DNA from 3 places in the Comamonas sp. DB36 genome. Region 3 is predicted to be linked to each of the others. Evidence: riboswitches for the same ligand, from Rfam matches in the RefSeq annotation. Region 3 holds a riboswitch; each other region holds the start of a gene.
The links. Region 3 has a riboswitch for cobalamin ahead of cobO (cob(I)yrinic acid a,c-diamide adenosyltransferase). Riboswitches for the same ligand answer to the same signal wherever they lie in the genome.
Positions count from the first base shown of each region.

Region 1: another riboswitch for cobalamin. It lies ahead of ACSVDO_RS07845 (TonB-dependent receptor); the one in region 3 lies ahead of cobO (cob(I)yrinic acid a,c-diamide adenosyltransferase).
Region 2: another riboswitch for cobalamin. It lies ahead of ACSVDO_RS24200 (TonB-dependent receptor); the one in region 3 lies ahead of cobO (cob(I)yrinic acid a,c-diamide adenosyltransferase).

Region 1 covers NZ_CP196631.1:1,638,509-1,648,810, reverse strand. Annotated here, with positions in the region: gene ACSVDO_RS07860 (ABC transporter ATP-binding protein) at 1-432, opposite strand, end outside; gene ACSVDO_RS07855 (FecCD family ABC transporter permease) at 429-1,436, opposite strand; gene ACSVDO_RS07850 (ABC transporter substrate-binding protein) at 1,433-2,353, opposite strand; gene ACSVDO_RS07845 (TonB-dependent receptor) at 2,356-4,515, opposite strand; cobalamin riboswitch at 4,728-4,968, opposite strand; gene ACSVDO_RS07840 (hypothetical protein) at 5,001-5,210, opposite strand; gene ACSVDO_RS07835 (MetQ/NlpA family ABC transporter substrate-binding protein) at 5,228-6,016, shown strand; gene ACSVDO_RS07830 (hypothetical protein) at 6,204-6,524, shown strand; gene ACSVDO_RS07825 (LysE/ArgO family amino acid transporter) at 6,534-7,172, opposite strand; gene ACSVDO_RS07820 (HTH-type transcriptional regulator ArgP) at 7,242-8,195, shown strand; gene ACSVDO_RS07815 (hypothetical protein) at 8,207-8,698, opposite strand; gene ACSVDO_RS07810 (DUF3149 domain-containing protein) at 8,997-9,140, shown strand; gene ACSVDO_RS07805 (SlyX family protein) at 9,206-9,430, opposite strand; gene ACSVDO_RS07800 (aminotransferase-like domain-containing protein) at 9,433-10,302, opposite strand, start outside.
Region 2 covers NZ_CP196632.1:681,291-691,592, forward strand. Annotated here, with positions in the region: gene ACSVDO_RS24175 (antibiotic biosynthesis monooxygenase family protein) at 48-356, shown strand; gene ACSVDO_RS24180 ((2Fe-2S) ferredoxin domain-containing protein) at 366-1,130, opposite strand; gene ACSVDO_RS24185 (ABC transporter ATP-binding protein) at 1,127-1,936, opposite strand; gene ACSVDO_RS24190 (FecCD family ABC transporter permease) at 1,933-3,003, opposite strand; gene ACSVDO_RS24195 (ABC transporter substrate-binding protein) at 3,000-4,085, opposite strand; gene ACSVDO_RS24200 (TonB-dependent receptor) at 4,075-6,198, opposite strand; cobalamin riboswitch at 6,279-6,551, opposite strand; gene zigA (zinc metallochaperone GTPase ZigA) at 6,574-7,788, opposite strand; gene ACSVDO_RS24210 (LysR family transcriptional regulator) at 8,002-8,892, opposite strand; gene ACSVDO_RS24215 (mandelate racemase/muconate lactonizing enzyme family protein) at 8,994-10,118, shown strand; gene ACSVDO_RS24220 (Bug family tripartite tricarboxylate transporter substrate binding protein) at 10,155-10,302, shown strand, end outside.
Region 3 covers NZ_CP196632.1:539,985-550,286, forward strand. Annotated here, with positions in the region: gene cobN (cobaltochelatase subunit CobN) at 1-3,563, opposite strand, end outside; gene cobW (cobalamin biosynthesis protein CobW) at 3,563-4,627, opposite strand; gene ACSVDO_RS23450 (ABC transporter ATP-binding protein) at 4,669-5,442, opposite strand; gene ACSVDO_RS23455 (FecCD family ABC transporter permease) at 5,442-6,461, opposite strand; gene ACSVDO_RS23460 (ABC transporter substrate-binding protein) at 6,458-7,309, opposite strand; gene cobO (cob(I)yrinic acid a,c-diamide adenosyltransferase) at 7,309-7,935, opposite strand; cobalamin riboswitch at 8,038-8,252, opposite strand; gene ACSVDO_RS23470 (GNAT family N-acetyltransferase) at 8,289-8,822, opposite strand; gene ACSVDO_RS23475 (hypothetical protein) at 8,861-9,139, opposite strand; gene ACSVDO_RS23480 (hypothetical protein) at 9,403-9,549, shown strand; gene ACSVDO_RS23485 (S8 family peptidase) at 9,607-10,302, opposite strand, start outside.

The DNA of each region.
Region 1 (10,302 bases), on a different replicon from region 3:
CACTGCGGCCAGCATGCCGCGCGCGCGCTCGCCGCCCGACAGCGTGCTCCAGCGGCGCTCGCCCAGCGCTTGCAGATCGGCCTCGGCCAACACCTGCGCGGCCCGCGCGGGATCGGCCAGGCGCATCTGCACCAGGTCCAGCAGCGTCACATCCCAATGCGGCTCGAAGCGCTGCGGCATATAGCCCAGGCGCTGGGCGCGCGCGCGCACATCGAGGGCCTTGAGCGGCCGGCCCTGCAAAGTGACGCCGCCGCTATCGGGCGCGAGCTGCCCGGCCAGCACCTGCAGCAGCGTGGACTTGCCCGCGCCATTGGGCCCGACCAGGGCCACGGCGCCGCGCTGCGGCAGGTCCAGGCACACATCGTCAAGCAGCGCCCGGCCCTGCCGGGACAGATGCAGATGGGCGGCGCACAGCATTGCGGCGTCGTTCATGCGCGCCCTCCATAGGCGCGCAGCCGGCGAGCCAGCAGCACGATGAAGAACGGCCCGCCCGCCACGGCGGTGATCAGGCCCAGCGGCACTTCGGCCGGCGGCAGCACGCTGCGCGCAATCGCATCGGCCACGGTCACGACCAGCGCGCCGGCGAGCGCGCTCGCGGGCAGCACCCAGCGGTGGCGCGGCCCCACCCACCAGCGCGCGATATGCGGCGCGGCCAGGCCGACAAAGGCCACCAGCCCGCCATAGGCCACGGCCGCGGCAACGACCAGCGAGCCCAGCAGCACGGCGCGCGGCACGAAGCGCGCGACATCGAGGCCGAACGACTGCGCCGTGGCGTCGCCCAGGCCCAGCAGATCGAGTCCGCGCGCCAGCGTCTGCGTGGCAAGAAGACAGGCCAGCGTGATCAGCGCGAGCCAGCCCAGTCCGCTCCAGGTCGGCGTCTGAATGCCGCCCAGCACCCAGCTCATCACCACCTGCAGGCTCACGGTCTCGTCGGACAGCGCCAGCATCAGGAACGAACGGATCGCGCCGAGCATCGCGGCCATCGCCACGCCCGCCAGCAGCATGCCCGAGGCATCCAGGGCACCGGCCACGCGCGCCACGCCCAGCACCAGAATCGTCGCGCCCCAGGCGCCGGCAAAGGCCAGCAGGGGCAGCAGCCAGGACTGCGGCAGGCCCAGCGGCACCAGCAAGGCAATGGTCGCGCCCAGCGCCGCGCCGCCCGAAGCGCCCAGCAGATAAGGCTCGGCCAGCGGGTTGCGGAACACGCCCTGGAACACCGCACCCGAAAGCCCCAGCAGCGCGCCCACGCAGGCCGCGGCCAGCACGCGCGGCATGCGCCACTCCCACAGCAGGCGGCTGCGCAGCGTGTCGCGCTCGGTGATCGCCTGCCAGATTTCGGCGGGTGCGGCCCATTGATGGCCCGCGCAGATGCCCAGCACCACGGCCAGCGCCAGCGCCCCAAGGGCCAGGCACCACATTTTTCCGGAGGGATTCATCCCCATCCTTTCTGCTGCGTCTGCGTGATCCAGCGCGCCAGCGTTTCAATGCCGTCGAAAGTGCGCGGACCGGGAATCAGGAATTCGGCGCGCGCCACCGTGATCGCGCGCTGCGCGCGCAGCGCGCGCATGTCGCGCCAGCCGGGGCGGCGCGCAAGATCATCGAGTCCGGACTGCGCGCCCGCGAACAGCAGCACATCGGGGTCGGCTGCCAGCGCGGCCTCGGGCGAGACCTGGGCCAGCGCGCCTACGCCGGGAATCGCATGGCGCGCGCCGGCGCGCAGCATCGCTTCATTGGTATAGGTGCCGGGCCGCGCGACCAGCAGCATGCCATTGCCCAGGCGGCCGGTGATCATCAGCGCGCGCGGCGCGGGCTGGCCCCCCACCCGCGCATTCACCTGTTCGTCCACGGCACGCAAGCGCTGCTGCAGCGACTGCACCAGCGCCGCGCCGCGCGCGCCCACGCCCGCGGCCTGCGCGACCAGGCGCACATTGCCCAGCACTTCGTCCAGGCTGCGGCTGAGCAGCACCATCACCGGCACGCCTATGCGCTCCATGGGATCGACCAGCTGGTTCGCGGCCTGGCGCGCGGGCGTGACGATCACCAGATCGGGACGCTGCGCGACCACGGCATCGACGGAGAACCCCAGGCGCCCACCGACCTTGGGCAGGCCCGCCACTTCGGGCGGAAAGCGCGTGTATTCCTCCACGCCAACGATGCGCTGCATCAGGCCCAGGGCCGCGACGAGTTCGGTGTTCGAAGAGAAGATGGTCACGATGCGCTGCGCCGGGCCGGGCAGCAGCACGTCGCGGCGCAGCGCATCGCGCAGGCGGATGGGAGCGCCAGCGCGCGCCGCTGCGCCAGGCAGCAGCGCGGCCAGCCCCAGCCCACCGAGAGCCCGCCGGCGCAGCGTCACGCTCAGAAATCCGCCTGCAGGCCGACCATCCATTCGCGGCCCGGCATCGAGGTGCCGCAGCCGCCGTTCTGGAAGATGGGATTGGCCAGGCAGGGCCGCTGATCGCGCGCGATGAAGATCGGATGGCGGTTCAGGTCGAAGATATTGTTGATGCCCGCAAACAGCTTCATGCCGCGGCTCACGCGGTATTCGCCGCGCAGGTTCCAGACCGTGAACGCGCCCTTGCGGTGAATGAAAGTGCTGCTGGGCTCGCCCTGGGGGATCAGCAGATTCTCTTCGGTGTCGTACCACATCGGACCGCGCAGCAGCGCCGTCAGCTGCGCGCTCCAGTCGCCGGGATTGCGGTCCATGCCGCGCGCCAGCCGCAGTCCGCCCGCGGCCTCGTACCGGTACATGCGCTGCACGCGGTCGGTGTTGGCCGACGCGGCCGCGCCCTTGTCCTTCATCTCGAAGTGATAGTAGCCATTGCCGAACACGCTGAGCACCGGACCGCCCAGCGACACGCCCAGCAGCTGGTTCAGATCGGCGTTGGCGCTGAGCTCCAGCCCGCGCGCGACGATGTCGGCGGCGTTGTTCGCGTAGTCGGACGTATTGGTCGTCGGGCCGCGCGACACCGTGATGATGCGGTCCGAGATCGTGTTCTGGAACAGCGCGGCATCGACTTTCCAGGCGCTGCGGCGCCAGGTGCTGCCAACTTCGATCTGGCGGCTGGCTTCGGGCTTCAGATTGGGGTTGCCGAAGCTGCGCCCGCCGCCGACCGCGGTGAAATCGGCCGACAGCTCGCTGGCCGTGGGCGCGCGAAAGCCCGTGGACGCGCCCGCGCGCAGCGACCAGGCGTCGTCGACCTTCCAGGTCGCGCCGGTCGACCAGGTGGTCTGGTCGTAGTCGCGCGCCGTGGTCAGTGCGGCCGCCACGTTGGGCGTCTGGTCGAAGCGCGTCTCGCCCCAGGTCTTGCGCACGCCGGCGCGCAGCGTCAGGCGATCGCCGAAGAAGTTCTGCGCATCTTCCAGATACAGCGCATGCGTGTGCTCGGTCTGGTTGTTGTCATAGGGCGCGACCTGGCCCGCGGGGCCGCCGGGCATGGCATTGCGCTCGCGCTCGGAGCGCAGGCGGTTCTTCTCGTAGTCGAAGCCCAGCAGCAGGTCGTTGGAATCCGACAGGCGCAGCCGCGGCTGCAGCCGCAGGCCGCTGGCGTCCAGTTTGCGGATGTTGTAGTCGCGCGCCGTTCCCGGCACGGCATTGACGCCCGACTTGATGACCGGCGAGGCCCAGTTGAATTCGTCCACGTCCTCGAAGGTGTAGAGATGGGCCAGCCAGCTCACGCGGCCGCCGGGCAAGGCGCCTTCGTAGCGCAGATCGGCCGACTGGTTGTAGCGGTTGTCGCGGCTGTGGATGTTTGCGCCCGATCCGCGGAAGCCCGCGTTGTAGATGCCGTCGGTGCGCAGCTGCATTTCGATGCGGTGCAGGTCGGCAATCTGCCAGCCCAGCGCGCCGCTCGCGCCGCGGCGCTTGTAGCTGGTGTTCTGCTGTTCGCCGCCGCCGCTGCCCGCGCTGTAGTCGTCGCGTCCGCCGGCGTTGGCGCCTATGTACCAGTCCCACTGCGCGCTCGCGCCGCTGATCTGCGTATCGGCGCGCCACAGGCCGGCGCTGCCGCCGACCACCGAGGCGCGGTTGACGCCGCCGCTGGCGCCCGTGCGCAGGATGATGTTGATCACGCCGCCCATGTTCTGGCTGCCGTAGACCACCGAGGCCGGGCCGCGCACGATTTCTATGCGCTCCACATCCGACAGGCTCAGCTTCGACAGATTGGCCGTGCCCGCGCGCCTGCCGTTGAGCAGCACCGCGACCTGGCCGCGGTAGTCGCGCCCCTGGCCGTCGGTGGCCGCGCCGCGCAGGTTCAGCGAGGTCTGCGCCGCGGTCCATTCGCTGAGGAAGCCGACCGCATGCTCGGCCAGCAGATCGGTGACCGAACGCGCCGACGAGCGCTCGATCTCGGCGCGGTCAATGGTCTGCGTGGTCGCGGCAATGCGCGCGCGGTCTTCGGGACGCGCCGTCGCGGTGACGAACACATCGCCGAGCGCGGGTTCCGCCGAAGCATGGACCATGCCCGCACCGGCTGACCAGGCCAGCAGGCACAGCGCGGCCCTGCGTTGCAGGCGCAAGCCGCAAGAAACCGGGGAAGAAGACAAAACGGCGCGGCCAGGCGCAGGCCGCGAACTACCTGAGGAATGCATGCGATGATTTCAAATCTGTGCTTCGCTCACCCGCGAAGCCCATGGATCAATACCCACCGCAGGGCACGCACAGGCAAAGAGGCCGCCGAACGCGCGCGCCCCGCCACCTCATCTGCCCTGACATGCGCACTCCCGCGGCGTCCGAAGCGATGGCAAAGGCCGGTATCCGGGCTTGCGAAACGCCGGCGTGTGCCGGCTCAGTCCTCGCCTTCCCACGCCCTGTACGGGCGCAGTGACTGCGGGTCATCGTTGGACCCGCGTGAGAACCTGAGATTTCGCCTACCGTTGCGGGGGCAGCGCAGGAATTGCCGGGCTCTGGAGCGCGGCGCACCTGCTTGTCGTTGAACCCCTGAATGGGGCACCTTCGCATCTGTGCGGGATCGGATCAGCCGATTCCCGCCTGGGCGCCATTATCAATGGAATACGCCGCCCAGAGGATTCATCGGAACGATCAGTGCGCATAGGCGCGGCGCATTGGAAAACGATAGATTTGCATAAAAAACCACATTCTTATAACCAAAATCGTTTTTTCGCTGCACATCGCGTCCACAGCGCACTAAACTAAGGCCTGCTGCGCCCCAGTTCCACCGGTTTCGGCGCTGGCGCTCATTCAACAAATTCATCCAGGAAAGCGTTCGTCATGCTGAAGAAAACCCTGTCCGCCATCGCCCTTGCCACCCTCGCATTGACCGCCCATGCCGCGGACGCGGTGCTCAAGGTTGCAGCCACGGCCGTGCCCCACGCCGAAATTCTCAACCACATCAAGCCCGCGCTGAAGAAACAGGGCATCGATCTGCAGGTGCGCGAATTCAGCGACTACGTGCAGCCCAATGCGGCCGTCGAAGACAAGCAGCTCGATGCCAACTTCTTCCAGCACCAGCCCTACCTGGACAGCTACAACAAGGACCGCAAGAGCTCGCTGGTCGCCGTGCCCAACGGCACCATCCATGTCGAGCCGTTCGGCGCCTATTCGAAGAAGCTCAAGAACATCAAGGATCTCAAGGACGGCGCCACCGTGGCCATCCCGAACGATCCGTCCAACGGCGGCCGCGCGCTGCTGCTGCTGGCCAAGCAGGGCCTGGTCACGCTCAAGGACCCCAAGAGCCTCACGCCCACGCCGCTCGATGTGGTGAACAATCCCAAGAAGCTCAAGTTCAAGGAACTCGAAGCGCCTTTGCTGCCGCGCGCGCTCGGTGATGTCGACCTGGCGCTGATCAACACCAACTACGCGATCGAAGCCAAGCTCAACCCGACCAAGGACGCGCTGTTCATCGAAGGCAAGGATTCACCCTACGCCAACATCGTCGCCGCGCGCAAGGACCGCGCCAACAGCCCCGAAATCACCAAGCTGATCCAGGCGCTGCGCAGCGAAGACGTCAAGAAGTTCCTGCAGGACAAGTACCAGGGCGCGGTCGTTCCCGCGTTCTGAGCGCCAGCGGCGGAGGGTTGCGGCTGCAGCCGGCGGCGCGAATTTCACTCGCCAAGGTCATGCGGGCGTCATAAAGATGTAAAAACTGCAACATAATTTGGGCGGGTTATGGTGAAATCCGGCCCATGACGCCGGCCGCTGCTTTCGCACGGTCGGCACCTCACTATCCACCCACCCAATTTCCGCCATGTCCGAAGATACGCTGTCCCCCACCCTTTCCATGGATCAGGCAGTGCTTGTCGGCCTGAACGAAGTCACGCGCGCCAAGACGCTGGAACTGTATGCGCGCAAGTACGGCCAGCCCGATGCCGCCTCGCCGCTGCTGCTGTTTCGCGGCGACATCGCCGAAGCCCATCAGTACGACAAAATTCGCCCGCTGTCGGCCGCGCGCGCGCTGGGCAATGTGATCGTCGTCGAGGCCCAGAGCCACAAGAATGGCACGACAGGCCACTACCAGATCCAGTGCAATCAGTGGAACCTGCTGGAAGTCCTCGCCAAGCTGGGCTGAGCGCCCAGCTCAGGCCGGCGCGGCCATGCCGCTCCAGACCCACCACGACAGCGCCAGCATCATCACGCCCGTGAGCGCGTCCAGCACGCGCCAGGGCATGGGGTGGGCAAACCAATGCTGCAGGCGCCGACCCGCGCTGGCCAGCAACATGAACCACAGCAGGCTCGCGCAGGCCGCGCCCGCGACAAACACCGCCTTGAGCGCCCCATCCTGGCGCGCGCCTATGCTGCCCACCAGCAGCACCGTGTCCAGATAGACATGGGGGTTGAGCAGCGTGATCACGGCCAGCGTGCCGACCACGCTCAGCAGTCCGCGCTGCGTCGCCTGCGCTCCCTGCAGCGCCACATCGGCCGCATAGAACACCCGCCACAGTGCGTACAGGCCGTACCCCAGCAGGAACAGCGCGCCGCCCAGCGAGAGGTAATAAGCCAGATCGGGCGCACGCCCGAGCAGCTGCGACATGCCCGCCACGCCTATGCCGATCAGCAGCACGTCGCTGAACACGCACCACGCCACGCAGGCGCGCACATGCCGGCCCTGCACGGCCTGGCGCAGCACATAGAGGTTTTGCGCGCCTATCGAGATGATCAAAGACAGGCAGACCGTAAAGCCCGCAATCCAGGAAGAAGAAATCAACGTTGTCCACATAAGGGAAATTGTCGATTCATCCGGATATTAAGTAAAATTAAATTAGTTTCAACCTATTAAGAAGAACTGATGCTCGACTACGCCGGATTGGAAGCCTTGGCCGCGGTGGTGCGCGAAGGCAGCTTCGAGCGCGCCGCGCGCAAGCTGCATATCACCCCTTCCGCGGTATCGCAGCGCATCAAGCTGCTGGAGGAACGCGTGGGCCAGGTGCTGGTGCTGCGCGGCCAGCCCTGCACGGGAACCGAAGCCGGACGGCGGCTGTGCCTGCATGTGGAGCAGGTCGCGCTGCTCGAGAACGAACTGCGCCGCACCAATCCTGCCTTGGTGTCCGAAGGCCAGTTCATGCCGCCTACGCTCAAGCTCGCGGTCAATGCCGACTCGCTGTCCTCATGGTTCATGGATGCGATGGCGGCGTTCACGCGCGAAGGCAACGAGTTGCTCGACATCAGCATCGACGACCAGGACCATACGGCCAAGCGGATCAAGGAAGGCGAAGTGATGGCCGCGGTGACCGCGACATCGACCAGCATCACGGGCTGCAATACCTGGCCGCTGGGCTCGATGCGCTATGTCGCGGCGGCGAGCCCGGCATTCATGGCACAGCATTTCGCCGCCGGCGTGACGCCCGAGTCGATTGCGCGCGCGCCCATGCTCAGCTACGACCGCAAGGATGCGCTGCAGGACAAGTGGCTGCACGCCCAGGGACTGGCCACGCGCCACGGACCGCCCAAGCATTGGCTGCCATCGGCCTATGCTTTCGTGCGTGCCGGCGAGGCAGGCGTGGGCTGGGGAATGCAGCCGCTGCTGTTGATCCAGCGCCACCTCGACGCAGGCACGCTGGTGGAAGTGCTGCCCGATACGGGTGTCGATGTGCCGCTTTACTGGGCCCATGCGCGCAATGCACAGGCCGGGCTGGAGCGATTGACGCATTGCGTGATCACGGCTGCTGCCGGTTGGCTGCAGCCCCTGCCAACGGATGGCCCAGAGTCAGGGGCTGCGGCACCGAAAAAATCAGGCGGCTGAAACCAGGGTGTTCATTCCTGCTTGTTGAACACGTAATGTTCGTTGGCACGCTCCCAGGCGGCCTTGGCCGCGGGTTCGGCTTCGTCCCAGCGCAGGCGCGAGCCATGGGGCTCGCCGTGCCAGCGGCGCGACCAGTCGTCACGTACTTCGTCCCAACGGTCGCGTCCGGCCGCGCGGCCTTCCCAGCCCGCGCGGTAGGCTGGCGCGTAATCGTCATACGTGTAATCCGAGCGGTAATACGCTTCCTTGTCGTAGGTGCTGCGCCAATACGCGTCCTCGGCCGTGGGGTTGATGGCTTCGGCCACGCTGTGGCCTGCGAGCCCGCCGGCCACAGCGCCGACCACGGCACCCACGGCAGCGCCCACCGGACCGCCCATGGCACCCGCTGCGGCGCCAGCCAGCGCACCGCCGCCCGCGCCCAGGCCCGTGCCCACCGGGTGGGCTCCGGGCTCGTCCGTGATCGGGTCGAGATTGAGGTTCTTGCGTTGTTCGGGTGTGGTCATATGTGCTCCTGCTCAAAACAAAGGGCCATCGGCGAGCGGCTGTGCGGCCGCTGCGCCTGCTGCGGCGGGTCGGCCGCTTTCGCTGTCCGCCCGCAACCCCTTGAGCTTGCCTGCACAAAGCGCCGGCGCTTGTAGGCCAAACGACGACCCACTTGCGGGCCCAGACGCAATTCACCAGTGACGCGTGCGCGCGCGTTTCATCGCGGCGCTTGATCTGGCGCAAGCGGTGCCACCGGGTTCGCGGCGATAGTCCAGCCATGGCACTGGAACAGCACCCCGGGCCCGAATGGAGCTATGCATGAAATTGTGGATCGACCTGTTTTCTACCGACTATGGCCTGATGAGCCTGATATCCATTCTGCTGATCATTGGCATGGGCATCTTCTTCCTGCGCCTGTTCCTGGGCAAGATGAAGAACATCGCGAACAAGGCGCCTGAATAGACTGGCACGCTTCGGCAGGCAGCAAAAAAGGCTTCCTCGGAAGCCTTTGCGTTGATGAATCCCTCTCAATAGTGAGGTGGCAATTCGTCGCGCAGATTGCGCCCGCCCCCGCCGCCTTCGGCCGGCACCTGCTGGCGCAGGTTGCGCACTTCGGCGATCAGCGCGTCGATCTGCTGCTGCTGACGGTAGATGGTCATGTTCAGCTGATCCAGCGTGTCCTCGACGTAGCTGGCCTTGATCTCGAGTTCGGTGATGCGGTCCTGCGCGCGCTGCGCCTGTTCATCGGCCATGCTCAACCCTGCAACGCCTGACCCAGCCGGGCCATGCCGTCCTGGATCTTGGCCACATCGGCGGTCGCGAACGACAGCCGGAAGCTCGACATATCGGGATTCTGCGCAAAGAAAGGCGCACCGGGCACGAAAGCCACGCCCTTGTCGATCGCACGCTTGGCAAGCACGTTGGCGTCCTGCAACTGGCCGCGCGCTCCCGTGAGCTTGACCCAGAGGAACAACCCGCCCTGTGGCGCGACAAAAGTCACCGCATCGCCGAGCTCCTTGCGCAGCGCAGCACCCATGGCCTGGGCGCGTTCGGCATAGACCGCGCGCACCTTGGCCAGCGTTGCGGGCATGTGGCCTGCCTTGAGGTATTGCGCCGCCGTCGCCTGCGCGAAGGTGCTGGTATTGGCATCGCTGAACTGCTTGCACATCACCGCGCGCTCGCGCAGCGCGTCGGGCGCGACCAGCCAGCCAATGCGCAGGCCGGGGCTGAGCACCTTGCTGAGGCTGCCGCAGTGGGCCAGCCAGTCGCGGCTGCCGGGAACTTCGGACGACAGCGCCAGCAGGCTGGGCGGCGGCGCGGCGTCGAAGTACAGATCGCCGTACGGATCGTCTTCGACGACCAGCGTCTGGTATTTGACCGCGAGTTCGAGCACCTTCTTGCGGCGCTCGAGACTCAGCGTCGCACCGCTGGGGTTGCCGAAGGTAGGGATCAGATAGACCATCTTGGGCTGGTGCTCGGCGATCAGTTTCTCGAGCGCATCGGTGTCCACGCCCTGGGCATCGATGGGCGCGCTGATGACTTCGGCGCCGTAGAGGCGAAAGCACTGGATGGTGGCCAGGAAGGTCGGGCCTTCGACGATCACCTTGTCTCCGGGGCTGATCAT
Region 2 (10,302 bases), 140 kb from region 3:
GCCGGCCTGCGGTTCAGGCCAGGCTTTTCCTTCTATTGGAGATACCGATGATTGTCGAAGTGGTGGATTTCAAGATCGATCCCGCAAAGCACCAGGCCTTTGGCCCGGTGCTGAAGAACGCCGTGGCCGAGGTGCTGTCGAAAGCCAAGGGCTATGGCGGCCACAGCGTGCTGGCCTGCATCGAGACCCCGGGCCGCTATGTGCTGACCGTGCATTGGGCGACGCTCGAGGACCACACGGTGGGCTTTCGCGAATCCGCCGCTTTCACCGAATGGCGCGCGCTCATCGGCCCGTTCTTCGCCCAGCCGCCGCATGTGGAGCATTTCACGGTCGTCGACAGCCGCGCGGCTGACTGAGGCCTGCGCTCAGCGCAGCATCTGCTTGCCCGGCTGCGGCGCATAGGCCAGATCGGCGACGACTTCGCCGCCCAGCAGGTGCGAAGCAATGATGCGGTCCACGCCGGCCTCGTCGACGCCGCCGTACCAGGTGCCTTCGGGAAACACCTGCACCACGGGCCCGAGGTTGCACGGCCCCAGGCAGCTGGTGCGCGCGCTCATCATGCCCTCGCCCGCATTGCGCAGGTCCAGGCGCTTTTGCGCATTGCGCAGATGGCCCCAGACCTGGGCCGCGCCCGCCTGGTTGCAAGGCCCGCCCTGGCACACCAGCACGCGGCGCAGCTGCGGCGGAACAGCAGAGCCCGCGGGCAGGGCGGCCGCGGGCGCATCGACTGCCACCGGCGTCTGCTGCAGCAGGTCTTGCACCAGCGCATCGACCGCCAGGCTGTCGCCGGGTGGAGCGCTCAGGTGCACCGCGGGCAGCGGCTGCGTGGCATTGGCGCCGCGCCGCCAGCGCTGCACCGCGCCCGTGATCCAGCTGCGAAAGCCCGGCTCCATGGGCAGCAGCAGCGGCACGATGGTGATTTCTTCGGCCTTCTGCGCAGTCAGCAGATCCAGCGCTTCGCGCAGGCTGGGACTGCCCTGTTCGCTGAACGCATGTATGACCATGCTGAAGCGTTCGCCCAGCGCGGCCTGGGTGCGTCCGGCCAGTTCCTGCATTTCGCGTTCGGACGCGCCGGTGATCGAGGCCTTGGCCAGCAGGATCGCGGCGTGGCGTGGAAGTGAGGTGTTCATGCGGCAAGGCTTTCTGCGCTGGCGGCGGAAATCGGAATGACATAGGGCAGGCCGCCATCGCTGCCTATGCGTGCGCTGACGCCAAACAGGGCTTGCACATTGGCGGGAGTGAGTACCTGCTGCGGCGTGCCCGCCGCGAGCAGGGCGCCGGCGCGCAGCATCAGCAGCCGGTCGCAAAAGCGCGCGGCCAGCGCCAGGTCGTGGATGGCGATGACCGCGCCCACGCCGCGCTGGCGCGACAGTTCGTGCACCGTCTGCAGCGTCGCCAGCTGGTGGCGCAGGTCCAGGTCGCTGGTCGGCTCATCGAGCAGCAGCAGCCGGCCCTGCTGGGCCAGGGCGCGCGCCATCAGCACGCGCTGGCGTTCGCCGCCGCTCAGGTCGCTGAAATGGCGCAGCGCCAGCGGCTGCAGCGCCAGGCGCTCTATCGCGGCCAGCGCGATCGCCTGGTCCTGCTGCGCGCTGCCGCGGCCGCGGTGCGGCAGCCGGCCCAGCAGCACCATGTCGATCACGCGCAGCGACATGCTCGGGCCCGTGTGCTGGGGCACATAGGCGATGGCGCGCGCGATTTCCTGGCGCGCATGGCCGGCCAGCGAGCGGCCTTCGAGCAGCAGAGTGCCGCCGCTCGGCGGCCGCAGGCCCGCGAGGCACTTGAGCAGCGAGCTCTTGCCCGAGCCGTTGGGGCCGACCAGGCCCAGCACTTCGCCCGGCGCCAGCGTGAAATCCACGCCGCGCAGCACTTCGGCCGAGGAACGCCCGCCATAGCGGCTGCGCAGGCCGACGGCTTGCAGGAGAGGGGTGTTGCTCATGACGCCATCTCGTTGCGCCGCGTGAGCAGCAGGTGCAGGAACAGCGGCACGCCCAGGAACGCGACGACAATGCCCACGGGCACGATCACCGGCGCGAACAGCAACCTGCCCGCCATGTCGGCCAGCAGCACCAGCAGCGCGCCGACCACGGCCGCGAACGGCAGCAGCGCACGGTGGTCGCCGCCTATCAGCAGGCGCGCGATATGCGGCGCGACCAGGCCCACGAAGCCGATCACGCCCGTAAAGCTGACGATGGCCGCGCTGCTGAGCACCGCGGCCAGCGTGATCGCGATGCGCGCGCGCGCCACGGCCACGCCCAGCGACGCGGCTACATCGTCGCCGCCCGCGCTGAACGCATTGAGCGCGCCCGCATGCGCGAACATCACGGGCGCGCAGACCAGGCACATGGCGCCGGCCACGCCCACTTCATGCCAGGTGCGGCCGTTGAGCGTGCCGAAAGTCCAGTGCACGATGGCCGCGAGCTGCTGCTCGCTGGCAAAGAACTGCAGCGTGGCGGTAAGCGCGCCAAACAGATAGGTGAAGGCCACGCCGGCGAGCACCAGCACCATGGCGTTGACGCCGCGCAGCGAAGCCAGCGCCAGTACGGCGGCCGCGCAGGCCATGGCCGCGGCAAACGCCAGGCCCACGGTCCACCAGACGCCGGTATCCGGAAGATTGTTCCAGCCAAGCAAAATGGCAATCGACGCGCCAAACGCCGCGGCCGGCGAAATGCCCAGCGTGTAGGGGCTGACCAGCGGGTTGCGCGTGATGCCCTGCATGGCGACGCCGGCCAGCGCCAGACCCGCGCCGCAGACCAGGGCCATGGCGGTGCGCGGCAGGCGCAGCTGCAGCAGCACATTGCGCTGCGGCCCGTCGATCGCCAGAGATTCGAGACCGGGCAGCAGCGACAGCAGCTGCTGCGCCACCATGCCCATGGACTGCGACTGCACGCCCAGGCTCAGCGAAGCCAGCACGGCCAGCACCAGCACAGCGACCGCCAGCAGCGCCACGCGCCAGCGGCTGGCGCGCAGCCGGCGCAGCGCCTGCGGCAGTTCGGCGCTGTTCATGCCGGCCCCTTCACGCTTTGCAGCGATTGCCAGTAGCCGCGCTGCGCGGCCACGCCCTGGAACTCCTGCAGCCACTGGCCCATCACGGCCTGCGGGTCGATTCCGGCCATGCGTTCGGGGTGCAGCCATTGGGCGATCTGCAGCGCGCCCGTGATCTTGGAGCAGCCCGAGGCGAGGTAGTAGCTCAGGTGAAAGATCTGCGCGTCGCGCAGCGCGGGCGTGCCCTGCAGGCCGGGGCGCGCGGCCAGTTGGCCCAGCACCTCGGCCGAGAACGCGCGCGGATGCGGCAGGTACTGGCCGGGCTGCAGCTTGATCACGGCTTCGGGGCGGCGCGCCTGCACCTCCTCGGGGTCGACTTCGAAGTTCTGCACATTGCCGCGCGGCGAGACGCCGCCGGGCAGCTGGATGTCGCCGAACACATTGCGCCCGCCGCCGGCCTCTATCATGTCGTGCCAGCCCGAGCCCTGCAGCGCGGTCTTGTACAGGCCGACTTCCTCGAAGTACACGCGCTTGGGCGTCACGCCCTGCAGGCGGCCGCGCAAGGTGTCGCGCCAGTGGCGATAGAACGCGTTGAGCCGCTCGGCGCGCGGCTGCCGGGCGAACAGCCGGCCCAGCAGCGTGACATTCCACTCGTGCTTGAGCAGGTCCCAGCCGGTCACCACGATCACCGGAATGCCCAAGCCCTGCAGCACCTGCGCGGCCTTTTTCCAGTCGCTGTTGCGCGGCATGAAGACCGCGTCGGCCTGCATGCCGACAATGGCTTCGTAATTGACGCTCGATTGGCCGCTGCCGGCGCGCATGGCCGGCGTCACGCCGGGCCAGTAGTCGGGGTACTGCCTGCCGTCGAAGTCCACGCCGACCACGGCCGGCATCGCGCCAATGGCGCGAATGAACTCGGTCGTGTAGCGGTTGAACACCACCACGCGCTGCAGCGGCAGCGTGACGCTGACGCTGCGGCCCAGATCGTCGTTGATCTGCGTGGCCGCGCGCACCGCGCCTGCGAACCCGGCAAGACCGGCGGCGCCCGCCAGGCCGCGCAGCAACGCCTGGCGGCGGCCGGGAATGCGCTCGTCAGAACGCATAGACACCCGTCAGCCACAGCGTGCGCGGCCGGCCCAGTATCCACTGCACTTCCGAGCCCTGGGTGGCGTAGCTCTTGTCAAAAACATTGTCCAGGCGCAGGTCCAGCGTCATGCCCTTGGTCGCGCGCCAGTTGATGCCTGCGTTGACCACGGTGTACGAAGGCAGCGACGCGGTGTTGGTGTTGTTCACGTAACGCTGGCCCACGTACTGCAGCGCGGTGCGCGCGCTCCAGTCGGGCGCGAAGTTCCAGAACGCGGCGAGGTTGGCGCTGCGCTTGGGCACGGTCATGGGCACATTGCCCGCGAGCTGGCGCGCGCCGCCGCCGACCTGGGCCGTGAAGTCGTCGAACTTGGGGTCCAGCAGCGTGCCGTTGATCTCCAGGCGCCACTTGCCCAGGCGCGTCGACGCCGAGGCCTCGATGCCGCGCGACGACTGCTGGCCCACCTGCTCCTGCAGGGTCGGGTTCGCGAGGTTGGTGGTCAGCAGGTCTTTCTTGACCAGATGATAGGCCGCAAGCGTCCAGTCGAAGCGCCCGCCCCAGAGGCTTTGCTTGAGGCCCACTTCGACCTGGCGGCCCGCGGACAGGCCGAAGCCCTGCTGGTTCGCGCCAATGCTGGCCAGCGAAGTCACCGGGTCCTGCGCCGTGGCGACCTGGCCGTAGAGCGCCACGTCGGGTACGGGGTTGAAGACCACGCCCAGGCTGGCGCTCGTTCCGCTGACCTTGCCGTTGGTGATCTTGCTCGACTGGCGGTCCTCGCGCTCCGTGCTGTAGCGGTCGTGGCGCAGGCCCGCGACCACGGACCAGCGCTCGCTGAGCGTCAGGTGGTTCTCGAAGAAGATGCCCGTGCGTTCCAGATCGAGGAAGTACATGGGAATCGATTCGCCCTGCCAGGCATCGCGGTAGCGGCCCGGCACGGGCTTGAGCGCATCGACCGTGGAGCTGCCGCCGCGGTTGTTGTCGAAGCGGTCGTAGTAGCTGCGCTCGAGCTGCACGCCGGCGAGAAACTGGTTTCTGCGCCCGGCAAGCTGCCCGCTGAACTTCGCATAGGTGTTGATGCCTTCCTGGGTCTGGCGCGAGTACGAAATATCGCGGTAGCTCGTGCGGCGCACGGCGGATGTGGCCGGCAGATAGGTGAATACCGTCACGTCGCGGTAGCGGCGGTTGTGCTCCAGGCTGTAGAGCGTGTTGTGCACGCTCACATCGGACCAAGGCTGCCACTGCGTGTCCAGCGTGACCCAGCGGTCCTGGAAGTACAGGTCGCTGTCGGCGATGTTGTAGTTCCTGGTCTCGGTGCCGGGCACAGGCGCGCCGTTGAACACCGGCGTGCCCAGGTAGTGCATGGGCTTTTGCCGGCCGTAATCGGCCGCGAGAATGAAGTTCAGCTGGGGCGACACGTCATAGCGCAGCGAGGCCGAGGCGGCCAGCGTTTCCGATTCGCCGCGGTCCACCCAGTTGTCCGAGCTGCGGTGGCTCAGGTCCACGCGGTAGGAAAAGCCATTGCCCAGCGGCCCGGTGCTGCTGAGCGCGCGGTGCCAGGCGTTGTCGCCGCCCAGGCCCAGGCCCACTTCATGCGAGGACTGCGTGGGGTTGGGGCGCTTGCTGACCACGTTGACCGCGCCGCCGATGGAGCCCGCGCCATAGAGCACCGAGGCCGGCCCATAGAGCGCCTCGATGCGCTCCACGTTCCAGGGATCGAACGGAAAGCTCACCACGCCGCCCGCATTCGACAGCTCCAGCCCGTTGTAGAGCTGCTTGACCGAATTGACGCCCGTGAAGCCGCGCGCGCTGAGCACATTGCCGCCATTGCCCGGGCTGTTGGCCGAGCTCATTCCCGGGGCCAGGGTCTTGGCGTCTATCACCGAGGTCGTGCCCAGCGCGCGGATCAGCTCGCCGGTGACGATGGCCAGGCTGGCCGGGGTCTCGAACGGCGTGAGTTCCAGCCGGCTGCCGGCGGTCGATTTCTGCACCAGCGGCGTGGCGACGCCGCGTTCCTCGGTGACGGTGATGGCTTCGAGGGTGGGCACGCCTTGGGCGTGGGCGGAAATGCACGGATAGGCGGCCGCAAGGGCGAACGGGAGCGCAGCAATGCGCACACGAAGAACGGGCTTCATGAAATAGGCAATCGAAAAAGGCAACCCTGGCCGGCATCCCCGCCGGCGTCTGGGCGTTACGACAGCGCCGCCTGCGCGGCAGCGCTGTCACTTTGTTGGCCGGTATCCGGGCTGGCGGCACTGCATCCATCGCCTTCCCAGACGCTTGTTCAAGGCGTCCAGTGGCTATGTGGAGGGATGCTGAAAGCGCCGGGGCGCTTTCGTCCGTTTGACCGTTGCGGGGGCAGCGCAGGCCAGACCTGGGGGCGCACCAGCGCTGGATCTCAGCGGCTGGGGGCTTGTGGGTCCTCCTGCTTCCCGTTGAACTGCGGCCTGTGAACCACGCCGCGAGCACCAACGCTGGGGATTCTAAGGGCAAGCGCCGCGCTCACGGCATCACGACCAATCGGCAAACGGCGTCGGCCAGGTCGTCCAGACATCGGGGCCACAGGCCATTTCCGCTTCGTTCAGCAGGCAGTGGTCGAAGCGCGCGCGCAGCGCGGCCTCGTCCATATCGATGCCGATCAGCACCAGTTCCTGGCGCGCGTCGCCCGTGTCCTGGTCCCATTTTTCGTTTATCAGCGCCACGGTTTCAGGGTCCTGGGGCCAGTGCTCCTGCGGCACGGCCGCCCACCAGCGGCCCGCCGGGCCATGGCGCGCGACGGCGCCGGCCTGCGACCACGAACCCGCGAGCGTAGGGTGGCTCGCGAGCCAAAAAAAGCCCTTGGAGCGCAGCACGCCCGGCCATTCGCTTTGCACCAGATCAAAGAAGCGCTGCGGATGAAACGGCAGGCGCGCGCGGTAGACGAAGCTGCCGATGCCGTATTCCTCGGACTCGGGCACCTGCGTGCCGCGCAGCTGCTGCAGCCAGCCCGGCGCGCGCGCCGCGGCCTCGAAGTCGAACAGCCCGGTGTCCAGCACGCGTTCCAGCGCCACCTGGCCAAACGCGGCCAGCTCGATGCGCGCGCGCGGGTTGAGGCTTTGCAAAATGGCCAGCAGGCGCGCGCGTTCCTCGGCGCTCACCAGGTCGATCTTGTTGAGCACCAGCACGTCGCAGAACTCGATCTGCTCGATCAGCAGATCGACCACCGTGCGCTGGTCGTCCTCGCCCATCGATTCTCCGCGCGAGCGCAGGCTGTCGCGCGCGCTGTAGTCGCGCAGGAAGTTGCAGGCATCGACCACCGTGACCATGGTGTCGAGCCGGGCGACTTCGCCCAGGCTGCGCCCGTCTTCGCCCTCGAAGGTGAAGGTCTCGGCGACGGGCAGCGGCTCGGAGATGCCCGTGGACTCGATCACCAGCTGGTCGAAGCGGCCGGCGCGCGCCAGCCGGTCGACTTCGATCAGCAGGTCCTCGCGCAGCGTGCAGCAGATGCAGCCATTGCTCATTTCGACCAGCTTCTCGCCGGTGCGCGAGAGCTCGGCGCCGCCGGCGCGCACCAGCGCCGCGTCGATGTTGACTTCGCTCATGTCGTTGACGATCACCGCCACGCGCCGGCCTTCGCGGTTGTTGAGGATGTGGTTGAGCAGCGTGGTCTTGCCCGCGCCGAGAAAACCGGAGAGCACGGTGACGGGGAGTTTTCTGGCCGGAGGGGGGAGTGTGGGGGTGGGCATCGTGGGATGAGGGAAAGAAAGTGGCCGGTGACAAGGCCTGCGATCTGTCCATTTGTTGCGTATTTGGACGTTATAACATAACAATAACAGGATGACGAAAAGCAAGCCAGGGGAGGCGACCAACCTATGGACCGTGGCCTGATCGGCGCTGGCGCGCGCAGCGGAGAAAGGCGCGCCCGCGCTGGCGGCGTCCTGGCCGCCGGCAGTGGCGCTTCAGCGGATGGGGAAATTCGCCGGCTCCGCGGCCTCGACCAGCGCATGCAGCGCGCCGGCCAGTGGCGAGCGGGGCGAGGAGCGCAGCCAGGCCATTCCCACCTGGCGCGCGGGCGCGCCCGCGGGCAGGGGCCAGCGCCGCACGCGGGTGTCGGCCTGGCCCAGCTGCGGCCAGTCGGGCAGCACCGACACGCCGAAGCCTTCGGCCACCAGTTGCGCGATGTGCTCTATGCCGTCGAGCTCGAAGCGCACCTTGGGCTTGATGCCCTGCTTGCGCAGGTAGTCATCGGCGAGCTTGCCGGCCATCACCTTGCGGTCATAGAGGATGAAAGGCTCGCGCGCTGCGGTCATCAGCGGGTCGTCGACGCGCATGCGCTGCGGCGTCAGCAGGACCAGCGGCTCTTCGCGCAGCAGCCGCCATTCACAGGTCTTGTGCAGCGCAAACGCCGGGTGCACGAGGATGGCGACGTCGAGTTCGCCGGCCATCACGCGGTCCAGCAGCAGCGTGGAGGTGCCGGGTTCTATGTAGATCTGGATGTCGGGATAGGTGCGCATCCAGCGCCTGAGCAGCGGCGGCGCCAGGCCCATCAAGGCCGTGGGCGTGGCGCCCAGGCGCAGCGGGCCCGCGGGCAGTTCGGTGTCGGACGCCGCCGAGCGCAGGTCGCGCACGCCGCGCAGCACTTCGCGCGCCTGGTCGACGATGCGCGAGCCCAGCACCGTGGGCTGCACCGTGCGCCCCGCGCGCTTGAGCAGCTTGCCGCCGATGTCGGCCTCGAGCGCGCGCATCTGCTGGGCGACGGTCGTGGCCGGCAGATCGAGCCGCCGCGCGGCATCGGCGATGGAGCCGAAGTCGACCACGGTCACGAAACTCTGGAGAAAGCGGCTGTCCATCCGACGTATTTTACGTTATCTGAACCATTGAAAAGCAGCTTCTTTGTCGGGACGTGGCGCGGCACAGTGGCTCCATTCCCCCCGCTTTTCAAGGAGACACTATGCCCATCATTGAATCCATCGAAGTCTGCGTCGCCCGCGTGCCGCTGGACAAGGTCACCTATCTCGCCAACCGCACCGTGGTCGATCGCCATTACGGCCTGGTCAAGGTGCGCAGCTCGGACGGCGTCGAAGGCATAGGCTTTTGCTACGTGGGCAATGCCGCGGGCGAGATCTTCCGCGTCGCCGTGGAGCAGCTGCTCGCTCCCGTGTTGCTGGGCCGCGATTCGCTGGCCGTCGAAGGCCTGTGGAAGGAGATGTACCAGGAGGCGCTGCTGCAGGGCCGCATGGGAACGGTCATGCGCGCGCTCAGCGCGCTGGACATCGCGCTGTGGGACCTGAACGCGCGCAGCGCCGGTCTGCCGCTGCACAAGTACCTGGGCGCCGTCGAGCTCGAGACCGTCGCCGCCTACGCCAGCGGCGGCTACTACGTCGAAGGCAAGACGGCCGAGCAGGTGGGCGAAGAGATGGCCGGCTATGTCGAGCTGGGCTTCCAGGCCGTGAAGATGAAGACCGGCCGCTGGAGCCCCGCGGGCGAGGAAGCGCGCGTGAAGGCGGCGCGCGAAGCCATAGGCCCGGATGTCGAGCTGATGCTTGACTGCAACAACGGCTGGGTGGACACGGTCCAGGCCATGCAATACCTGCGCCGCTTCGAGCAGTACGACCCGTACTTCATCGAGGAGCCGTTCAGCCCCGACGACATCGAGAGCCATGCGCGGCTCGCCAAGCTCACGCGGATTCCCGTCGCGACCGCCGAGATCGGCTACGGCCGCTGGTACCACAAGCAGCTGCTGGACATGGGCGCTGCCGCCATCCTGCAGACCGACGCCGCCGTCTGCGGCGGCATCACCGAGTGGAAGCGCATTGCCGCCATGGCCGCGGGCTACGGCGTGCAGGTCTGCCCGCACTGGTTCCACGACATCCACGCGCCGCTGGTCGCGGCCACGCCCAACGCGCGCTACGTCGAGTTCTTCTGGGACGACCAGGTGCTCAATTTCCGCCGCCTGATCGACCGCCAGATGACGCACGAAAAGGGCCGCGTGGTGCTGCACCAGACGCCGGGCCTGGGCTTTGGCTTCGACGCGGCGCAGGTCGCGAAGTACGGCCACTGGACCACGGTGTCCTGAGCGCCGGCTGCGGAAAACAAAAAAAGGAGACAAAGAATGCAACGCCGACATTTCATGACTTCCGTCGCCGCCGTGGCCGCGCTGGGCGCGCCGCCGTCCTTTGCGCAAGGCAAGCTGCCTGCGGGCCCGGTGCGCATCCTGGTGGGCTTTTCGGCCGGAGGCGGCACCGACATCCTCGCGCGCA
Region 3 (10,302 bases):
TCGACGGTGGCCGCGACTTCGGCCGCGCCCTTGTAGCCATGGCGCTTGATGCCCGCTATCCATTTGGGATTGGTCACGCGCGCGCGCAGCACGCGGCTGATCTCTTCCTGCAGCGTGCGCATGCGCGGCGCCTGCGGGTTGCTGTGGTCGCCGAAGTAGAGCTCGGGCTGCTGGCCGCTGTAGTGGCGCACGGCCGCTGCCATGCCGCCCTGGAACTGGTAGTAGTCGTCGGAGTCGAGCAGGTCATGCTCGCGGTTGTCCTGGTTGTGCACCACCAACTGCAGGGAACTCAGGCGCCGCACAAAGGTCTCGGGCAGCTGCGTGCCGTTGTCGTTCTGGCCGTAGGCGTAGGCGCCCCAGTTGCGGTAGGCCGTCGCCAGGTCGGCGTCGGTCTGCCAGTTCTTGCCGTCCATCAGGCCTTGCAGTCCCGCGCCATAGCTGCCGGGCTTGGCGCCGAACACGCGCAGGCCCGCCTGGTGGCGCGCATCCTTGGCGTCCATGCCTTGGCTTTGCAGCTGCGCGGCTTCCTGCAGCACGCGCGCGCGAATCGGATTCGTGTCCGCGTCCTCGTCTTCGAGGTCGGCGACCTTCTGCACCGCGGCGTCGAAAAGCCGGATCACATTGGTGAACGCATCGCGGAAAAAGCCCGAGACGCGCAGCGTCACATCGACGCGCGGGCGGCCGAGCACCGACATCGGCAGCACTTCGAAATCGACCACGCGCCAGCTGCCGTCGGCCCACTTGGGGCGCACGCCCAGCAGCGCGAACGCCTGGGCGATGTCGTCGCCGCCGGTGCGCATGGTCGCCGTGCCCCAGACCGACAGGCCCAGCGTGCGCGGGTAGTCGCCATGCTCCTGGGTGTATTTCTCTATCAGCAGGTTGGCCGACTGCAGGCCCAGCGTCCAGCTTGTGGGCGTGGGCACGGCGCGCGTGTCTATGGAGAAGAAGTTGCGGCCCGTGGGCAGCACGTCGGGCCGCCCGCGCGTGGGCGCGCCGCTGGGGCCCGCGGGCACGAAGCGGCCTTCGAGACCGCGGCTCAGTTGCAGGATTTCCTGCGGGCCGCAGGCTTGCAAGCGCGCACGCAGGTCAAGCTGCACGCGCGCCAGCACGGCCAGGGTCTGCACCATGGCGGGCGCGCTGGCGCTGATTTCCTCCAAGGGGCGTTCGAGCCAGTCCAGCGCGAGCAACTCGAGGCGTTCGCGCGTATCGCCCGTATGGCGCCAGGGCTGGGGATCGATCTGGGCCAGCAGTTCGGGGCGCGGGCCGGTCCAGGGCGCTTCCCAGGCCGCGTCCAGCGGGTTGAAATCCTGGCCCAGCAGCAGATCGCGCGCCAAGGCCTGGATCAAGCTGTTGTTCGCGCCCTGGCCATTGCCCACGGGGTGGCGCGCCAGCGCCAGCAGCGTGTCGCGCGCCAGCCGGCCCGTGGGCGACTGGCCGAAGATGTGCAGGCCGTCGCGGATCTGGCTTTCCTTGAGTTCGCACAGATAGGCGTCGGTCTTGTTGAGCAGCAACTGCTCCTCTTCTGCACTGCGCGGCTTGGCCACGCCCAGATCCTGGTGCAGGTCGTGGGCCAGGATGTGCTCGAGGATCTGCCGGCGCAGCAGTTCCGCGCGTCTGCGGTCCATGGTGACCGCGTCGTAGTACTCGTCGACCATGCGCTCGAGGTCGCGCGTCGCGCCATAGCTTTCGGCGCGCGTGAGCGGCGGCATCAAATGGTCGACGATCACCGCCTGGGCGCGGCGCTTGGCCTGCGTGCCTTCGCCCGGGTCGTTGACGATGAACGGATAGAGGTGGGGCATGGGGCCGAACACCAGATCGGGCCAGCAGGTGTTGGCCAGCGCCACGCTCTTGCCCGGCAGCCATTCGAGGTTGCCGTGCTTGCCCACATGCACCATGGCATCGGCGTTCCATTCGCTGCGCAGCCAGTGGTAGAACGCGAGGTAGTAGTGCGGCGGCACCAGATCGGGGTCGTGGTAGCTGGCCGCGGGGTCGAGGTGGTAGCCGCGCGCCGGCTGAATGCCCACGAAGATCCGGCCGCAACGCAGTCCGGCAATCATGAAGCGGCCATCGCGCAGCATGGGGTCGGCTGCGGGCGGGCCCCAGCGTTCCAGAATGGCCTGCTGGTTGCCTTGGGGCAGGCCGGCGAAGAACGCCTGGTAGCTTGCGAGCGCCAGGCTCTGCTGCGCGGGGCGCAGCGCCCAGGAGTCGGGGTCGTTGGTGATGCCTTGCTGCAATTGCACCATCAAGGCATCGCTGTCGGCAGGCAGATCGGTCAGCACATAGCCCTGCTCGCCCAGCGCGCGCAGGATATGCATCACCGAGGCTGGCGTATCCAGGCCCACGCCATTGCCCAGCCGGCCTTCCTTGGTCGGGTAGTTGGCCATAATCAGCGCCAGGCGCTTGTCGGCATTGGCTTTACCGCGCAGCCGGCACCAGCGCTGGGCGAGTTCCACCACGAAGCCCAGGCGTTCGGCATGCGGCTGGTACTGCACCACATCGGATTGCGTCAGCTCGCTGCGGTGCGAGCGGCCCTTGAAGCTGATGGCGCGCGTGATGATGCGGCCGTCGACTTCGGGCATGGCCACATGCATGGCGATGTCGCGCGGCTGCAGGCCATGGGCGTCGTCCAGCCAGCTTTGCTCGTTGGCACCCGACATGATGACCTGCAGCACGGGAATGTCGCCGGCCAGCGCATGGTCGCCCGGGGTTTCCAGCGACGACTGCGAGAACGAGGTGGTGTTGAGAATCAGCGCCACCTGGTGGTCGGCGCACAACTGGTGCAGCATGGCCATGCAGGCCGCGTCTTTCAGCGACAGCAGGGCCAGCGGCAGCGGGTTCATGCCGCGCGCCAGCAGCTGTTCGCTCAGCGCCTTGAACACCTGGGTGTTGCCCGATTGCAGGTGGGCGCGGTAGAACACGATCAGCACCACGGGCGCGCCGGCTATCCATTGCAGCGCTCCGGGCTGCTGCCAGCTGGCGCTGTCGGCGGCGTCATTCTCGGGGTGGAAGACCGCGACCGACGGCAGAGGCCGCGGCGGCAAGGCCGGCTGGGCGCCGCCCAGAAAACTGTGCCACAGATAGCGGAACATCTCGCGCGCGTTGGCCGCGCCGCCTTCGCGCAGATAGCGCCAGATGCTGCGGCACTGCTCCATCGTCGCTGTGCTTTTCTGCAGCAGGTTCAGGTCTTCGCTGGTGTCGCCCGAGAACATCACCAGCTCTATGCCCTTGAGGCGGCAGATTTCGCGAATGCGCTCCGTGCCATAGGGCCAGTAGCTTTCGCCGCCCAGGTGATCGATGACGATCACGCGCGCGTGCTGCAGCACTTCATCGACATAGAGATCGACCGACGCCGGCTGGCGCAGGTGCATCAGATTGGCCAGGCGCACCGTGGGCAGTCGCTCGCCGTCCAGGCCGCCGCGCAGCTGGGCATAGACTTCGGCGAGCAAGGCCAGCGTGGTGTCGGCCGCGCTGAGGAACACCACCTGTGCCGGGGTCTGGCCCATGCTGGCGACGAAAGCTTCGTCGTCGACAAAGCCGCCGGGCTGGACAGCGAGCAAATGCATCAGCGGGCTCCCAGCTGGTCGAGCTCGGCCGTGATCGCGGCCTGGTCCAGTTCATGGCCGATCAGCACCAGATGGGTCTGCGGCGTTTCGCCCGCGGCCCAGCGGCGATCGAAATAGCTGTCAAAGCGCGTGCCCACGCCATGCACCACCAGGCGCATGGGCTTGGCCGGCACGGCCACAAAGCCCTTGACGCGGTACACCGTGTGTTGGGAGACGATGCGCGCCAGCGCCGCGAGCAGCGCCTCGCGCTCGACTGCGGGCAGCTTGACGACAATCGAGTCGAACTCGTCGTGGTCGTGTTCGTCATGGTCATCGCCATGGCCGTGGTGGCCCTGGCGCTGGTCAATGGTTTCTTCCGAGGCGCTGGACAGGCCCAGCACCACGCCCAGGTCGATCCTGCCCTGGTCGGCGGCAACTATCTTCACCTGCGCCGGCACTTCCTCGCGCACGATGGCTTCGACCTTGGCGCGGTCTTCGCTGCTCGCCAGATCGAGCTTGGTCAGCACCACCAGATCGGCCGACATCAGCTGGTCTTCGAACAGCTCGTGCAGCGGCGATTCATGGTCGAGATTGGGGTCCTGGCGGCGCTGGGCGTCGACGGCGGCCGGATTGGCGGCGAACTGGCCGGCAGCCGTGGCGGGCACGTCGACCACGGTGATCACCGCGTCCACGGTGCAGGCGTTCTTGATCTCGGGCCAGTTGAAGGCCTGCACCAGGGGCTTGGGCAGGGCCAGGCCGCTGGTCTCGATCAGGATATGGTCGATGTCGGCGCGGCGCGCGATCAGCTCGCGCATCACGGGGTAGAACTCTTCCTGCACCGTGCAGCACATGCAGCCGTTGGCCAGCTCATAGAGCTGGCCCCGCTGCTCAACACCGTTCTCGTCGCAGCCAATGCCGCAGCTGCGCAGGATGTCGCCATCGATGCCCAGCTCGCCGAACTCGTTGACGATCACCGCGATGCGGCGGCCGTTGGCGTTCTCCAGGATATGGCGCAGCAGCGTGGTCTTGCCGCTGCCCAGAAAGCCGGTGACGATGGTGGCGGGAATCTTGGCGGTGGTGTTCATGGGAATCTCCAGTGGAATGCGTAAGGGAATTTCAAGGTGCTTCAAACGGCTGGCGGTGGCTGGCAGCGCCAGGGCACGACATAGCCCTGGCTTTCGTGCTCGCCATGCATGGCCTGCACCTGGTAGACGTTTTGCAGATGGGCCGGCGTGAGCACGCTGCGCGGTGCGCCGCAGGCCACGGCCCGTCCCTGATCGAGCAGCAGCACGCGGTCGCAAAAGCGGCTGGCCAGCGTCAGGTCGTGCAGCACCACGACGACGGCGCGCCCGGCGTTGCACTGCGCGCGCAGCAGCTCCATCACGCTGAGCTGATGGAAGGGGTCGAGCGCCGACACCGGCTCGTCGGCCAGCAGCAGCGGCGCCTCGACGGCCAGCGCGCGCGCCAGGCGCGCGCGGGCGCGCTCGCCGCCAGAGAGCTGGTCGAGCGAACGCTGCTGCATCGCGCTGAGATGCATGGCCGCCAGCGCGGCATCGATGGCGGCATTGTCTGCGGCGCCAAGCACGCGCGGACCCCAGCGGCGCTGGTGCGGAATGCGGCCCAGCGCGACGAAGTCGCGCACCGCCAGCGGCCAGGCGACGGCATCGCCCTGGGCCAGATAGGCCAGGCGGCGTGCGCGCTGCGCCGGCGCCATGGCCGCGAGGTCTTCGCCCTGCAGCAAGACCCGGCCCTGGTGGGGCAGCAGCTGGGCCAGGGCCTTGAGCGCCGAGCTCTTGCCTGCGCCGTTGGGGCCTATCAAGGCAAACAGCTCGCCGGCGCGCACGTCGAACGACAGCGCATGGATGCGCGACTGGACCTGGAGCGCGTCTATCGACAGCATCAGCGGCTGCTCCAGCGCTCGCGCAGCACGAGGTAGAAGAAGAACGGCGCGCCTATCAGCGCCGTGACCACGCCCAGCATCAGTTCCACGCGGCCGCTGAGCAGGCGCAGGGCGATGTCGGCGGCCAGCAGCAGCACCGCACCGCCCAGCGCGCTGGGCAGTATCAGCGCCGATGGCCGGTAGCCCACGGCGCGGCGAAACAGATGCGGCACGACCAGGCCTATGAAGCCAATGGTGCCGGTGACGGCGACGCTGGCGCCCACGCACAGCGCCGTGCCGGCGATGATCTGCGCGCGCAGCCGCGGCAGGCTCACGCCCATGCTTGCGGCTTCGTCTTCGCCCAGCGTCAGCGCGTCGAGCTGGCGGCCGCTGACGGCCAGGATCAGCAGGCCCAGGGCGATGAACGGCGCGCTCAGCCGCACTTCGTCGAAGCTGCGGTCGGCCAGCGAGCCCATGAGCCACAGCACGATGTCCTGCATGTCGGTGGGAGTGGGCGCGAGATTGATCGCCAGCGAAGTCAGCGCGCCCGTGAGCGCCGACAGCGCCACGCCCGCCAGTATCAAGGTCAGATTGCTCGCGCCGCGGCGCGCGATGCGGTAGAGAACAAAGGTCGCCAGGGCCGCGCTGGCCATGGCCACCGTGGGCAGCAGCCAGGGGTTCCAGTGCCACAGGCCGAAATAGATGCAGACCACGGCGCCCAGGCCCGCGCTGGAGCTCACGCCCAGGATGCCGGGCTCGGCCAGCGGATTGCGCAGCAGGCCCTGCAGCGCCGCGCCGCAAACGCCCAGCGACATGCCCACGAGCACGCCCAGCACCACGCGCGGCAGGCGAATCTCTTCGATGATGGCGCGCTGGCGCAGCGCGAGATCGCTGCCCGGCGCGCCCAGCGCCTGCCACCAGTCGCCTATGCCCAGCGGCACCGAACCAATGCCCAGCGACAGCGCGCTGAGCATCAGCAGCGCGGCGAGCAGGCCCGCATTGAGCAGCCACAGGCGCGGGGCCGTAACGGACGCCTTCATGGACGCTGCTCCGAAAACTTCAGCGCGTCGACCTGCGCCGCCACCGCTTCGGCGGCTTCTATCAGTTGCCAGTTGCTGCAGCCCCAGTCGTTTTGCTGCAGCGCAACCACGGGAATGCGTTCGAGCAAGGCCTTCATCTGCGGATGGCGCGACAGCCCCGAGCGCGCATAGGCCAGGTCGTTGACCAGGCCAGGCGTGATGAACACGTCGGGCGGATTGTTCAGAATGCGCTCCAGGTCCACGCGGCCCCAGCCCGCGAGGCCCAGCGCCGTCGCATGGTTGCGCAGGCCCGCGGCCTTGAGCACCGCATCGACATGGGTCCTGACTCCCGCGCTGCCGCCGTTCGGGCGCAGGTAGAGCGCATTGAACGGCCGCGGCCTGGCCTGCAGCCGCGCGCGCCGCGCCCGGGTGTCGGCCAGCAATTGCTGCGCCGCGGCCTCGCGGCCCATGGCCTGGCCCATCTGCAAGGTGCTGGCGTCTATGCCTTCCCAGTCGGTGGGAAACGGCACGGTGACGATGCGCACGCCCTGGCGCTTGAGCAGCGCCTGCTGGTGGCGCGCATTCCAGCGCCGCGAGGCCAGCACCAGATCGGGCTTGAGATGCACCACATCCTCGGCCGTCGCTTCGTTGGCCGGGAACTGGCGCGCCTTGGCGGCAAGCGAGAAACGCTGGTCGTCCTGGCTGTGGCGCGACAGCGAGACGATCTGCGCGGGGTCGGCAATACTCAGCGCAAGCACATCGGCGCAGATATTCGTCGACATCAGCCGCGGCAGCGGCGCGGCGGTCGTCGGCAGCGGCAGCGGCAGGGCGGCGGCCAGGGCCAGCGCCCCGCAGGTGGAAAGGCGCATCAGAAATCCAGGCCGGCCTGGGCCTTGATGCCGGCGCGAAACGCGTGGCGGGTGTCGGCGATCTCGCTCACGGTGTCGGCCAGTGCCAGCAGCACGGGCGGCGCGTTGCGCCCCGTGATCACCACGTTTTGCGTGGGCGGGCGCGCGCGCACGGCTGCGGCCACATCGCTGGCGTCCAGATAGCCGTATTCGAGCATGAACGTCAACTCATCGAGCAGCACCAGGCCCAGCGAGGCGTCGGCCAGCATGCGCTGCGCGGCCTGCCAGGCGATATCGGCCGCGGCCTTGTCGGCCGCCCAGTCCTGGCTGTTCCAGCTGCAGCCCGTGGCCATCGCATGGTAGGCGACGCGCGCGAACGCACCCTGGCCCAGCATGCCCTGCTGCAGCAAAAAGGTGACTTCGCCGTTGGCCTGGGTTCCGGTGATGAACTGCACCACGCCCGCGCGCTGGCCGTGGCCCAGCGCGCGGTACAGCGTGCCGAACGCCGAGCTGGTCTTGCCCTTGCCGTGGCCGGTCATGAGCACGACCACGCCTTGCAGCGCGCGCGAACGCTCCACGGCCGCATCCACCTGGGCTTTTTTGTGCTGCATGCGCTGGGCATGCGCCTGTTGGAACTGGTCGTCCATGCGCTCCGCGATCAAGTGGACCAGGGGCGAGGACTGCGTGCGAACGCCCAAGGCGACGGCGTGGCCCCGGGACGGTCAGCAAACGGCACACACCCCGTGGCTATGACTGAAATCGTACAGGTCGGTATTCTGGCTCGCCGTCATCCAGCGCACACCACCTTCCCGGGCCGCGGCCCAGTGGCATTGAAGTGTGTCTGTCAGGCTTACAGCAGCGGGGGCTGCGCCGGAATGCGCGGGCATATGCCCGAGGTCACCGGTCTTCCCGTTTCATCCCGGCCGCGGTGGCGGCATGGGACTCCTGTACGGGTGCGGCGATTATAGGAGTGGCAGTTGGCTGTTGGGCGCGCAGGGCATTAGAGCGTGCATTCCATATGAATGGTCTGCCATTCGGGGTCGGCGTCGCGGCACAGCACCTGGAAACCATGGCGCTGCCAGAATGCAAGCGCTCCTGGCAGGAAAGGGTGGGTGTGCAGATAAAGCACCTCCATGCCCTGTTCCCGCGCCTCTTGGCGCAGCGCGCGAAACAGCGCGTCGGCAATGCCTTGTCTGCGGCATTCGGGCGCGACAAACAGACGCACCACTTCGACCACGCGCCGGCCCGTGAAATCGAGCTGGGCAAAGCGCCCGTCATAGGCGCGCCAGGCAATGGTGCCCACCAGGCCATGCACATGGTCATGGGCGGCGAGCATGCGGCCGTTCTTGCCATAGACCTTCTCGAAGTCCCGCAGATCGGGCGCGAGGGCCGTGGTGTCGACGCGGCCGGCAAACATCTGGGCGCGGGCCTGCTGCAGGAAATCTAGCACCGCATGCCGGCTGGTTACGGCTTCGATGCGCAGGCCGGTGCTGCCGGCCACAGGCGCCGGGCTCTGGCTTACATCATTGGGCATGGATTCTGGCGTCGCTGAGGTGAGGGCGCTGGAGGATGTCATTTTTTTCGTGCATCCACGAAGTGCTTGGCGGCATTCCAGGCCTGGGTGCAGGCCATTTTCTGCTGAGCATCCTGCACGGAACCCAGCACCAGCTGCTTGCCCTGCGGGTCCAGAACGGTATAGACCGCGCGGTACATGCCTGCGACGGCGTCATCCGAAGTGTGCACGAAAATGCGGTACTTCCTGTAGTTCTTGTTGACGGCTTCCCGGGTGCATTCCCGGGCGAAATGCGGCTCGCCGGGCCCCGGTTCCTGCCACGGGGAAACGTCGCTCATCTGCTGTCTGGACACCTTTTCCTCCCAACCAGTTCAGTGAAGATGTGTTGTCCCGAGCGCCGCGGGCCCTGGCCTGGCGTCAATGGTCCACGCGCGGACACACCGAATTCTTACGCCGCGGCCGGCGGGCAAGAGTAAGGTGCATGGGTGAACTGTATAGCAGCGCCCCGTGCAGCGTGCCAATGCCCGCAAGCCGCAAGCGGGCGCATCCTGCAAGGCCTGGCGCCTTGCCCGCCCGCAAGACTCAGCCAGAAGGAGCAGCCATGGTCGACATGCATTCATTGCCCGAAACCCCGGTGAGCGACTGGGGGAGGATCGATGTGGAGCGTCTGGGAGGCCTGGCGGGATATGGCTCGCCCGGCGCGCGGCTAAGCAGCCGCGGCAGCGTTCTTGCCCATGAGTTGAAATGAACTCGTGCCGTCTTGAGCAGCGCAGCAAGGCGAGGCAATGACGCCTCGGGGCTTTTATCAGCCGCTCCAAGGGGCGGATATCAGTCCCTTGCCGATATCGACCAGTTTTGTATCGGGCACGAAGATATCGTTTTGGGCGCTGTACAGAATGCGCGGGGTGATGTTTCCGGTGTTCGGATGAATGCCCGAACGCTGCAAATGCTCATGCCACAAGGCGACGACGCCGGCGGCATGCGCGCAGGCGGTACTCGTTCCACTGAGGGTATGCAAGCCCCCTCCCGGCCAGGCCGAAGTCACATCGACACCGGGAGCCACCACGGTTGCCAGCGTATTGGAGAAACTCGCCATGGCGAATTTCTCGCCGGCGCGTTGCACTGCCGCTACCGAAATCACATCCACTGCCGCCGCGGGCAGCGTGGTGGCAATGCGGTATTGGGCATTGATCTGGCGCCGGCTTTCGTTGCCCGCGGCCGCGACCACGATGGGTGAAATACCGGAATCGGCTTGAAGCTTCATCAGCGCCATCATGGCGTCAAGCATGCGCAAATTCGCACCATAGGCCTCCAATGCAATCGAAGTCGACAGGTCGGCGGGCCAACCTTCGCCCATCATCTGCGCCACCATGCCGGGGAAATCGAAGCCCAGGGAGAGGGCAATGACATCCACGCGCTGCTCCACCGCCCACTTGAGCCCATGGAACATCATGTCTGACTGGCCTTTGCCGTCGTCGCCAAAGATCTTTCCTATGCGCGC